Regions from separate parts of the Fructilactobacillus carniphilus genome, predicted to be linked through region 1. Evidence: predicted binding sites of a transcription regulator. Region 1 holds the regulator's gene; each other region holds the start of a gene.
What was found. The regulator HrcA, encoded in region 1, represses chaperone genes, less so after heat shock. The targets are predictions, from matches to a motif close to TTAGCACTCNNNNNNNNNGAGTGCTAA.
Positions count from the first base shown of each region.

Region 2: M3M37_RS05745 (ATP-dependent Clp protease ATP-binding subunit) is a predicted target of HrcA. The motif match lies at 2,090-2,116, and genes of this name have one in related genera.
Region 3: groES (co-chaperone GroES) is a predicted target of HrcA. The motif match lies at 2,223-2,249, and genes of this name have one in related genera.

Region 1 is NZ_CP097121.1:382,395-386,659, reverse strand. It holds gene dnaK (molecular chaperone DnaK) at 1-1,185, opposite strand, end outside; gene grpE (nucleotide exchange factor GrpE) at 1,211-1,792, opposite strand; gene hrcA (heat-inducible transcriptional repressor HrcA) at 1,804-2,841, opposite strand; gene ribF (riboflavin biosynthesis protein RibF) at 2,927-3,871, opposite strand; gene truB (tRNA pseudouridine(55) synthase TruB) at 3,878-4,265, opposite strand, start outside.
Region 2 is NZ_CP097121.1:1,132,938-1,137,202, reverse strand. It holds gene M3M37_RS05745 (ATP-dependent Clp protease ATP-binding subunit) at 1-1,971, opposite strand, end outside; gene M3M37_RS05740 (LCP family glycopolymer transferase) at 2,251-3,240, shown strand; gene M3M37_RS05735 (hypothetical protein) at 3,258-4,010, shown strand; gene M3M37_RS05730 (hypothetical protein) at 4,058-4,265, shown strand, end outside.
Region 3 is NZ_CP097121.1:836,564-840,828, forward strand. It holds gene M3M37_RS04255 (APC family permease) at 1-96, opposite strand, end outside; gene groL (chaperonin GroEL) at 228-1,853, opposite strand; gene groES (co-chaperone GroES) at 1,911-2,195, opposite strand; gene M3M37_RS04270 (redox-sensing transcriptional repressor Rex) at 2,329-2,973, opposite strand; gene abc-f (ribosomal protection-like ABC-F family protein) at 3,221-4,265, shown strand, end outside.

The DNA of each region.
Region 1 (4,265 bases):
CTTGGAAGTTGGAATCGTGGTGTTCTTATCGATTAACTTCGTCATTACGCCACCCATGGTTTCAATTCCCAAGGATAATGGGGTAACATCTAAGAGCACAACGTCCTTCACGTCACCAGTTAAGACTCCCCCTTGAACAGCAGCTCCTAAAGCAACGGCTTCGTCCGGGTTAATGGAGTGGTTCGGGTTCTTGCCCGTCCAGTTCTTAACGGCTTCTTGCACAGCAGGAATCCGGGTGGAACCACCGTTTAAGATGACTTCATCAATGTCACTAGTGCTTAACCCAGCATCCTTTAAGGCATTTTCAAATGGCACCTTGGTCTTGTCAACCAAGTCAGAAGTTAATTCGTTGAACTTAGCCCGCGTTAAAGTGGTTTGCAAGTGCAATGGACCGTTATCGTTGGAAGCGATGAATGGCAGGCTGATTTCAGTTTGGTTAACTCCAGAGAGTTCCTTCTTTGCTTTTTCAGCAGCATCCTTCAACCGTTGTAAAGCCATCTTGTCTTGGGATAAATCGACACCTTGTTCTTGTTTGAAGTCGTTAACTAACCAATCAATGATCCGTTGGTCAAAGTCATCCCCACCTAAGTGAGTATCACCGTTAGTTGACAGTACTTGGAAGACCCCGTCACCTAATTCAAGGACGGAAACATCAAAAGTTCCTCCCCCTAAATCGTAAACTAAGATCTTTTCGTCTTTATCTTGTTTGTCCAATCCGTAAGCTAAAGAAGCAGCAGTTGGTTCGTTGATAATCCGCTTTACGTCTAATCCAGCAATCTTACCAGCATCCTTAGTGGCTTGCCGTTGGGCATCGTTAAAGTAAGCTGGAACCGTGATAACTGCTTCGGTAACCGTATCACCAAGGTAGTCTTCAGCGTAGCCCTTGATGTATTGCAAAATCATTGCTGAAATTTGTTGGGGAGTGTATTTCTTCCCAGCAATATCAACCGTGTAGCCTTGTTCACCCATGTGGCTCTTAATGGAACGAACCGTATTGGGGTTAGTGATTTCTTGCCGTTTAGCAACTTCACCAACTTGGGTTTCTCCATCTTTAAAGGCCACTACTGATGGAGTCGTGCGGGACCCATCTGGGTTGGTGATAATTTTGGGTTTGCCACCTTCCATTACAGCCACTGCTGAGTTGGTGGTCCCTAAGTCAATTCCAATAATTTTATTACTTGCCATGGTATTATCTCCTTTTATCCTTAATTTACTGTGCCACGATTACCATTGCTGGTCGAATTACCCGATCAGCTAATCGGTAACCGGTTTGTAACACTTGCACAACTGTGTCGGCTGGATGTTCATCACTCGCTGGCACTGTTTGCACCGCTTGATGAATCTCCGGGTCAAATTGCACTCCCACTTCATCAACGGCGTGGATATCATTATCAGTTAACGCCTTGTCTAGGTGTTTAACCACCATTTCAATCCCAGTCTTTAGTTGCTGGCCACTTTCATCATCAACCTGAACGTCTAACGCTCTGGTTAAATCATCCAATGCCGGAACGATGTCTTTGGCTAGCTGCTGGGGACCATACTTAGCCATTTCACTGACTTCTTTTTGATTCCGTTTTTGCATGTTTTGAATCTCTGCTTGGGACCGTAAATAATCATTTTGCGCCCCATCGAGTTGTTCTTGCAACTTAGCAACCTCAGCCTGCAACTTTTCCGTTTGCTCAGTCGCAACATCCGTTTTTGGTTGTTCGTCAGCTGCTTGCTTTGTTGCTGGCTTTTGTTGCCCAGCTGGTTGCTCTTTTTTCGTGGCTTTGGTTTCTTTTTCTTTGGCCATGCTAACCCTCCTTACTGATCGTAGTCATGATAGTAACTACGAATTCTTGTTTGTAGTTCATCGCGAAAGGCGTCTACCAAGCCCATCACCCGTGGATAAAACATTCGGGTCGGACCAATTACCGCAATCCGTCCAACCCCATGCGCACCAGCATCATAGGTTCCACTGATGATACTGTAATTCCGCCATAAATCATTATGCAGTTCTGAACCTAATCGCACCGATACATCTTGACCGCTAGATTGTAAAATCGTTTCTAAGTCAGTTGCCGAACTCAACGAGGAGTAGAGCGGTTTCAAGTTTGCAAATGTTTCAGCCCCCACCCCGTGAAAGAGGTTACTTCTACCACTGACAAAGAACTGCTCATGACGTAACTTATTAGCTACTACCACAAACGCGTTCACAATTTGCGTAAAATCAGCAAGCTGCTGATTACCACTTGCAAGCTCCGCTTCTAACGTTTGCGTTACCTGACTTAGTGATTCGCCACGTAGATGTTGATTTAACCAAGCTTCTACATGGCTTCCGTCAGTACTCGTCAACGGTTGCTCGGTTAAAAATGGTTGGCTTTGCACTAGACCACTTTTCATCATCATAATGGCCATGAAGTTCTGATGGTTGATTTGCGTGAGGCGGAAGGACTCGACTACATCCTGCTGTTGCAGCATCGGAGTAAACGTTAGTGCCGTATAATCAGTAATCTGGGAGAGTAAATCAGCCGATTGTCTGACAATATCGTCTAACTGTTTAAACGACCCGTCCAACATTTCTGTAATGTAGTCGCGTGCCTGGACTTCTAATGGAATCGGTTTCGTCAAATTATCAACGTAATAGCGATAACCTTGATAAGAAGGAATTCGTCCCGAAGAAGTATGCACCTGTTCGATAAAGTGATTTTGACTAAGCACACTCATCTCGTTCCGAATCGTTGCTGAACTAACTTTAATTGGCAAGTGTTGTGCCAAAGATTTCGAACCAACGGGTTCCCCCGTTTGCGAATATTCATCAACAATCTGTTTAAGGATCAAGTTTTGTCTGTCAGTGAGCATCTTCACCACCTCTTTTTAGCACTCTCAATCACCAAGTGCTAAGGTACAGTTATACTGTATCAAGGATCATTATTAAGGTCAAGAATTACGCTTCCATAGATTGAAAAAAGTTTCTGGTTTCTTGCTCATCTCGGTTTAATTGGTCAATCAATGCCGCTTCTCCTTGATATTTAACCTCATCACGAGTTTTCTTCAAAAATTGAACTTGAACTCGTTTCCCATACAAATTGCGCTGAAAATCCAATAAATTAACCTCCAGCGTCACGGGATTTTGATCGCCAAAGGTCACGTTTTTTCCAATCGAAGCCATCCCGGGATACCACTGGTGATTAATCTGCATCAAGACAATGTAAACTCCTAGCGGCGGCATTCGTTGTAAGTCATCATATTGCACGTTAGCAGTCGGAAACCCAAGGGTCCGACCCCGTGCTAGGCCATGAACAACAGTTCCATTAATTTCAAATGACCGGCCCAATAAGCGCCGAACTGTTTCCAAGTGACCGTCACTCAAATTCCGGCGCACCCGAGTCGAACTAACTTTTTTCTCGTCCAGCAACAACGCAGGAACCGTTTCGACGGTAAACCGATGGTGGGAATATTCTCCTAAGTTAGCCATGGCGGCGTCCTTAGTTCCGTAGGTATGATCAAAACCAGCTACGACTACCGTGGCGCCCATCCGAACAATAAAATTATCCACGAATGTCTGGGGTGCTTGCGCTTGAAAGTCATAGTCATAGTTAACCTCATACACATAATCCACCCCGAGCCGTTTAAATAACTGGTACTTTGCGTCGTATAAGGTTAAATAACGCGCAGCATCTCCGGTTAGCTTTTGATATACCAGTGCTGGATGATGATCATAGGTTAAAATGGCGAGCGGCAGCTGCCGCTCTAACGCAATTTCCTTTGCCCGGTTAATGACGTTCTGGTGTCCGAGATGCACTCCGTCAAAAAAGCCCATTGCTAACACCACTGGCGCCGGAAATTGTTGCTCTGCTTCTAACGGATAGGCCAACTTGATAATTTCCATTGCTCGTTACTCCAAACTAAACATTTTTTGTGGTTTATACCGCTGGTGACCCTCATCATAGTAGTATAAAGCCTTATCGCTACCATTATAGCGTAAAACGATTTCTGCTTCAGTAGTCTGCAAGTCTGATGCTGGTAAAAAGGCCCCATGTTGGACCTGCGCCCACTGTTCAGCCGTCAAGTCAACGTGTGCAAAGGCGTGAAGCGCATGGTCAATTGGATAAACGAACTGATCTAATTGTCCGGCTTGTTGCGCATCCTCCAGAGTTTCTAAAGCAACCGTTTGCTGAATATCAAATCCACCACTAGCAATCCGAGTTAGTTGTGACATCACGGCGGGTAAGCCAAAGTCGCGACCAAAGTCGACCGCTAACGTCCGCACGTAGGTTCCTTTG
Region 2 (4,265 bases), 740 kb from region 1:
ACCTTGTTCCATCAACCAGTCTTTGACATCTTGAGAGATGGCCAACTTCATTCCCTTGCGAGCCAAAGTTTCGTTCAAGTCCTGAATCATCAAATCCACGATTTGACTTAAGTCATCTTTCGTCAGGTGAGAGAATTCTACGATGGCGTTGAACCGGTTCAAGAATTCAGGACGGAAGAATGGAGCTAAACGATCCATGATGCTTTCGTTCTCATCGTCATCCTTCGTCATGGAGTTGTTACCAAATCCGGCATTCGAAGTAGCAATAATCACCGTGTTCTTGAAGTTAACAACGTTTCCTTGCCCATCAGTTAACCGACCATCATCCATTACTTGTAGTAATAAGGTAATTACTTGGGGGTTAGCTTTTTCAATTTCATCAAGTAAGACAATGGAGTAAGGATTCCGCCGTACTCGTTCCGTTAAGGTGTTACCGTTGTCGTTATAGCCAACGTATCCAGCGGTGGCACCAATCATCTTAGAAACGGCGGTTTCATCTTGGTATTCAGACATGTCAAGCCGGATAATGGAATCCTGGTTGTTAAACATGTCTTTAGCCAGTTGTTTCACTAATTCAGTTTTACCAACCCCAGTTGGTCCAACGAAGAGGAATGATCCAATTGGACGATTACCATCATCAAAACCAGCCCGGTTCCGCCGAATGGCATTGACAACGGCATCCACAGCTTCATCTTGACCGATGATGTGGGACTTGAGCCGGTCGCCCATTCCCTTCAGACGCTCCATGTCGTCTGAGCTCATTTGTGAAACTGGGATTCCGGTTAACCGCTCTACTGATTCAGCAATATCAGCTGGAGTAGCGACTGGAGTTTCGGAATTGTCAGACTCATTGTTTAATTGTTTTTCTAATTCTTCAATCCGAGCCTTGTCTTTAGCAGCAGCTTCGAAGTTTTCCGCGTTAGCGTTGTCTTCTTTTTGTTGCTTAGCAGCTTGTAATTCTTTTTCCAGACTAACTTTGTCAGTTACTGGGTGCTTAGCAGCTAAGTGGGCTGCGGTCATATCAACTAAGTCGATGGCCTTGTCAGGTAATGATCGCTGTGGAATGTATTGTTCTGAGTAATCAATGGCAGCCTTCAAAGCATCATCAGGTAATTTAACTTGGTGGTGTTCTTCGTAAGACTTCCGGATCCCTTGTAAGATTTCAAAGGTCGTCTTCTTGCTAGGTGCATTAACCACAACGTCATTAAAACGACGGGCCAGAGCAGCGTCTTTCATGATGGTGTTTCTGTATTCATCTTGGGTAGTAGCTCCAATTACAGAGATGTCACCACGAGATAAAGCCGGCTTCAAGATATCAGACAAACCTTTACCGCCATTTTCATCCCCAGAAGCACCGGCACCAACGATTTGGTGAATTTCATCAAAGAATAGAATGACGTTTTTACGTTGTTCCACTTCTTTAACTAACTTTTGAATGTTTTCTTCGTAGGCTCCCCGGTATTGAGTTCCGGCTTCTAGAGAAGAAAGGTCAATTGAAATGATTTCCTTGTCCTTGATGGTAGCTGGAACATCACCATTGACAATTTTTTGTGCCAATCCTTCAACGATGGCTGTTTTACCAACTCCAGCATCTCCAACTAAGATCGGGTTGTTTTTAATTCGCCGGCTCAAAATTTCGGCAGTTTCTTGAATTTCTTTGTCCCGACCAATTACGGGATCCAGTAAACCTTGTTTAGCTTCGTTGGTTAAGTTACGACCGATTTTATCAAGGTAACTTTCTTGTTTTTGATTTGCTTGTTGATTAGCTTGATTTGGTGTGACATTGTGTTGTCCAGTTTGACCAGGAATTTGACCAGTGCGGCGCATTTCAGCCACTTGTTCTGGAGTTAATTCATGTCCGTTAACGACGTAACGAGCATGGGGGTTGTTACCCATATTGTTAAAAAAGCTGTTAAATAAGTCATCCATTCCGTTGTTTCCGAATGGGTCATTTCCAAAATTGCTTGGCATAGAAAGTCCTTCTTTCCTAAGTTATTGGGAAGGCACTTATTAGATGAATTCCCATCAGAGATATTTCTTAATCTCTATACTTAATAGTTTAACCTTTCTTAACCAAAAAGAAAAGGAATTAGCTCACAAAGTCTAAAAAAGTTAAAATCAGGGTAAAATAAGAGGGTAAATGCAAGCGTCACGGGGGACACGTCCAACTTAATGTTTTAAAATCTACTTTAGTTTGGTAAACTGTAACTATTGTCGTTTGGACTTATGTAGGAAAAGGAGATTATCAGTATGGACGAAAGTCGACTAGATCGTGATCAAAAGCCCCAAAGATCACATCGAACCCGCAACATTATTTTGACGATTATTTTGGTCCTTTTGGTAGGTGGAGTTGCCTTTGGATCTTATAAATACTTTGCGGTTAAAAATGCTGTTAACAAGGCATACAACAGTGCTGGGTTACAAAAAGAGCGAGATACAGGTGCACTGTTGAAGAACAAAAAGCCCATTTCTATTTTACTAATGGGAACTGATACAGGGGAATTGGGGCGGACTTACAAGGGTCGGACAGATACCATGATGGTAGTGACCATCAATCCGAATACACACAAGACGTTGATTACCAGTATTCCGCGGGATACAGCCGTTAACATTCCTGGTTACCCAGACCAGTCTCCCGCTAAGATCAACGCTGCTTATGCTTACGGCAGTGCTAAAACTGCCATTCAAACGGTGCAAAAGATGCTAAATATCCCGATTGACTATTACGCCATGATTAACATGCGGGGGTTGGTGCAAGTGGTTGACCAAGTCGGGGGAGTAACTATTTCTCCCGAATTAACCTTTGATTATGAGGGTTACCACTTCACAAAGGGGCAACCCACTAAGATGGACGGGAAAAAGGCACTAGCTTACTCGCGGATGCGTTACGACGATCCTCGGGGTGACTTTGGTCGGGAACAGCGGCAACGGCAATTGCTCGAAGGAGTAGTTACTAAGAGTGGTTCCGTAACTTCCTTATTAAATCAAGGCTTTATCGATTCCATTGCTAAAAACACCCAAACTGATTTGCAATTCTCTGATTTATCTGCGATTGCAACTGGATATCTTTCTGCTCGAAAGAACATTGAAAATACCTACTTGAGTGGACAGTCTGGAGAAATGATTGATGGACAAGACATGGAAGTTACACCGCAATCTGAATTGCAAAAAAAGACAGATCAAATCAGAAGTAGTCTAGACTTACCACATGCTACGACTGGTGATATCGCTTTAAATTAAAGGAGATTTTTGAATAAATGGAGTACTCTAATTGGCAATATTTTTTGTATAAATTAGGTTCACTTTTCAATAGCAGCATTTTTAATCTAATTGCGGCTATTCTGATTGTTATTGTTGTAACTGTATTGTTCATATATGATTTCCAAAATCATGGACCGATTTTGTCTAGTAATAAGAATAGATCCAATGAAAACGTTGATAATGAACGAGGAAAGCACTCAGGTAGAAAGCATGTTTTTCGCAATGAAGTACTGCTAGGAGTTGCTTTAATTGTAATTTTAGCCATCATGTTTGTTTCTCGTTCTTCTTTGGCAAAAGTTGATAGCCCATTTGAAATCAATAATAGTAGTAAAACTAAAATAGCTACTAAAGGAAAAGTTGTATGGATGAAATATAATAATGGAAGTTTAGGGATTAACGCTGATGACCATAAAGGTGAAAATGCGATTGTTGCGCAAATCAACAATGTTCCCATTCCCACTGATGCACCTGTAGTAACTCCTTACAAGGGAACGATGATTTCTAACAATGAATTTTTAAAATTAAATCCTGGTGACGATGTAGAAATTAAGTACCATCCTTACCAGTTTAAATATAAAAACCATGCTCAGTTTGGTAATGACAAAGCTGCTTTAAAACAAATTACTTTGTTAAACAGAGCCAAAGTTAATGGTTATGTAGAGAAATATACACCGAAACAAGTAACAAAAAAACAAGCAAAAACACACGCAGTCCAATCTCCATACGCAGCTGAGACAGATTACTATTAATTAATAAATGTCGATTTGATATTGTTTGGGAGAAAAGATGGTGTTTAATGGAAAATGTTTTGAGTAAAATTACTAGATTTTTTAATAATTTTTATGCGAAGCCAGAAACTGAAGAAACACGGACTACGTTGGTCTGTGCGTTTTTTGGCATCTACACATTTTTAATGTTTTTTACATTAATCTATACCTATTGGACGAAAGAATATGGGTTGTTTTTTAGTCCGGTCACAAAAATAGCTTCAGCAGTATTAATAA
Region 3 (4,265 bases), 450 kb from region 1:
CAGGGCTAATCCCTTAAAAATGGTAAGGGATTGCCCTGATTCATCGGTACTTTTCAGCGGTCGGCCAATAATTAAACGTTTTAAATATCGCCACATGAAACTGTACTCCTATATCTTGAATTTGCTAACTAGCATTTTTATACAACTGCTACTATACTCCGACTGCCCGTTTCCGACAACAAAAAAAGAGAAGTTTACTAGAGTAAACTTCTCTTTAATTAATTAAATTACATCATGCCAGGCATTCCTTGTGCCATGGCCGGATTATCGTTGCCGCCATCTTCCTTTGGTTCTTCCGCAACCACAGCTTCAGTGGTCAACAATAAGGAAGAAACAGACGCAGCGTTTTGTAAGGCAGACCGACTAACCTTGGTTGGGTCAACTACACCGGCGGCAATCATGTCTTCGTACTTGTCGTCCGCAGCATTGTACCCAATTCCTGGTTTTTCTTGTTTCAAGTGGTCCACAATCACAGCACCATCTACCCCAGCGTTTTCAGCAATTTGCTTAACCGGAGCTTCCAGAGCCCGACGCACGATGTCAATCCCGGTTTGTTCGTCGCCTTCTGCTTCTACGGCAGCCACATCGTTTAAGATGTTGATGAAGGCCGTTCCACCACCGGGAACAAATCCTTCCTCTACGGCGGCCCGAGTGGCGTTCAAGGCGTCTTCAATCCGGTACTTGCGTTCTTTCAATTCGGTTTCCGTAGCAGCACCAACTTTGATAACGGCTACTCCACCAGCTAATTTAGCCAAACGTTCTTGCAACTTATCTCTGTCAAAGTCAGAGTTGGTAGCAGCAATTTGACCCTTAATTTCGGCAACGCGTTGAGCAATGGCATCCTTGTCCCCCTTACCTTCCACGATGGTCGTCGAATCTTTCGTAACGTTTACTTTATTGGATTGTCCAAGTTGATCAACTGTGGTGTCCTTCAATTCTAAGCCGAGGTCGTCACTAATGACAGTCGCACCAGTTAAGGTTGCGATGTCTTGTAATTGAGCCTTCCGGCGGTCACCAAAACCAGGAGCCTTAACAGCAACCACGTTGAAGGTCCCCCGCATCTTGTTCAGAACCAAGGTTGGGAGCACTTCGCCACCAATGTCATCGGCAATCATCAGCAACGAACGACCTTGTTCCACAACTGATTGCAACAACGGCATGATGTCTTGCATATTGTTAATCTTCTTGTCGGTGATTAAGATGTAAGGATTGTCTAAATCAGCTTCCATTTTTTCTTGATCAGTGACCATGTATTGGGACATGTAACCACGATCAAATTCCATTCCTTCCACCACGTCCAAGCTGGTTTCTACTCCCTTGGAGTCTTCGATGGTAATTACCCCATCGTTTCCAACTTTTTCCATGGCATCGGCAATCAAACTACCCACTTGTTCGCTAGCAGAAGAAATCGAAGCGATTTGGGCAATATCATCTTTGTTTTCCACCTTGTGGCTCATCTTGTGTAAGCTATCAACGGCTGCTTTCGTGGCCTTTTCAATTCCGCGACGAACGCCCACTGGATTAGCACCGGCCGTCACGTTTTTCATTCCTTCTTTAACGATGGCTTGGGTTAAAACCGTAGCCGTCGTAGTTCCGTCCCCAGCAACATCGTTCGTCTTGGATGCTACCTCAGAAACTAACTTAGCCCCCATATTTTCAAAGTGATCAGGTAAACTAATTGCCTTAGCAATCGTAACCCCATCGTTGGTAATCGTTGGGTCGCCAGCAGTTTCTTCCAAGACTACGTTCCGACCCTTTGGTCCCATCGTTGTTTTAACTGTGTCAGCTAACTTGTCGACCCCTTTGAGCATGGCGCTCCGAGCGTCATCAGAAAACTTTAATTCTTTAGCCATTTTCATTCACCTCATGTTTAATTAATTTGAACTTGCTATTTCAGCCTAATTGTTAAATTATTTAACGATTGCGAGGAGGTCACTTTCGTGCATCACAAGATATTCTTGATCTCCATCGTTAACTTTAGTTCCGGCGTACTTATCAAACATCACAACGTCACCTTCACTAACTACGGGAGCAACTTTTTCACCGTTATCAAGTACTCGCCCCGTTCCAACCGCTACGACTTTTCCTTGGGTTGGTTTTTCCTTAGCGTTTTCAGCTAATACAATACCACCAACCGTTTCTTCCGGTTGGTCTTGAATTGCAATAATGACACGATCTCCAATTGGTTGTAACATCATTAATCCCTCCAATAAAGTAACGTTTTAGCACTCAAACTCATCAAGTGCTAATTACATTATTAAATATAAGCTCCTTCGAATTTAAATGCAAGAATTTAGTTCAAAAAAAGAGTTCCTATTTCCGGAACCCTTAGTCATCGTTGCCATGATCATAATGATCGATGAAATAAATTAAAGTTTGCAGTTCATTAGTGAGATCCACATTGTGCACCCGAATCCCATCGGGAACGTTTAAACGTCGGGAGGTAAAGTTCAAGATGCCCTTCACGCCTGCTTCTGAAACCTGATCAGCCACATCCTGAGCCACATTAGTCGGAACAGTTAAAATGACCACGCTAATCTGCTGGTCCCGGAGTTGTTTAATCATCTGATCCATGGGATAAATCGGCACCCCACCTTGAATCGTGTTGACGTTTTTGGGATTTACGTCAAAGGCGGCAGAAATCCGAATGTTACTGTCCTGGTGAAAGTTAAAATTTAATAGCGCGTGCCCGAGGTTTCCGACTCCAACTAACGCTACGTTGGTTAAACGGTCCTGGTGCAGGATGTTTTTGAAGAATTCCAAGAGGTTCGTAACGTCGTACCCATAACCCCGTTTTCCCAAGGCTCCAAAGTACGAAAAATCGCGCCGAATCGTTGCCGAATCCACGTGAATGGCATCGGCCAGTTCCGTCGATGAAACCCGTGTCTTTCCTCCATCGTGTAAAATATTTAAGTAACGATAATAAAGTGGTAGCCGTTTTGCGGTTGCACGGGGAATCTTCACTTCTGCCATTTGCTGATGGCCTCCTTCAAATTAGTCGTTCTACTCTTAATCTCATTTTACCACAAACTATGCGCTTGTGAATTTTTTCGTTAGACCGGCAATGATTCCCGACTTGATTGGAATGTTCAACTAAAAAAGATGCTTCTTTTTCAAATTCAACCCGCTTAGTTAATTCCATTAGGTTTGTGAATGATTTCATCTCGGTTTTACTTAGCAAACCACAAAATATGATAAGATTACGGCAGGAGGAAGCACAATGATTATTTTACAGGCACAACACCTGACCAAACGCTTTAACGGGACGCCCATTTTTGACGACCTTAATTTAACCATCGATGATCACAGTCATATCGGACTCGTAGGTCAAAACGGGGCAGGAAAATCAACCTTATTAAAGCTACTGGTTGATCCTAAAACCGCTAGTGATGGACACGTAACGATTAAACAAGGACTGTCAATTGGGTACCTCCCCCAAAATACAGGGTTACATTCTGACCGGACCATTGAGGCCGAATTAGAACTCCCCTTTGCACGTTTAATTAAAATGGAAACTCGAATTCACGAATTAGAAACCGAAATGAGTCAACCAGCGGTCATTGCTGATCCTGAGAAACTGGCGGCCATTTCCAAAACCTACGATCAATTACAAGCAGATTTCAAGCGCGACAATGGCTATGGCTATCACGCTGAAATTCGAACCGTCATGAGTGCTTTTGGGTTTTCAACTGCTGACCAAAACCGACCGATTAATGAACTTTCCGGAGGTCAACAAACTCGGGTGGCCCTGGCAAAACTGCTATTAGAAAAACCAGACCTTCTGATTCTCGACGAACCGACCAACCACATTGACATGGAGACCACGGCCTGGCTTGAAAACTTTCTCAAGTCTTATAGTGGCGCCCTGTTGGTGGTTTCCCATGATCGGTACTTCTTGGATCAAGTGGTTAATGAAATTTACGACCTCGAAAACGGCCGGTTGACCCACTACTCGGGAAACTATAGCTTTTTTGTAAAGGAAAAACAGCACCAGTTAGAGATTGCCGCCAAGAAATACGAAAAACAACAGCACCAAATCAAAAAAGACGAGGAGTTCATCCAAAAAAACATGGTCCGCGCTTCGACCACCAAACGAGCTCAATCCCGCCAAAAGCAATTGGCAAAAATCGAACGGGTTGAAAAACCGCATCCCCAACATGCGACCGCCCGCTTCCAATTCCATCCGAACCGTAAAAGTGGTGAGGTCGTGCTCGACGTAGAAAAGCTGGGCATCGGCTACCAAACAGAACTTAGTTACCCCATCG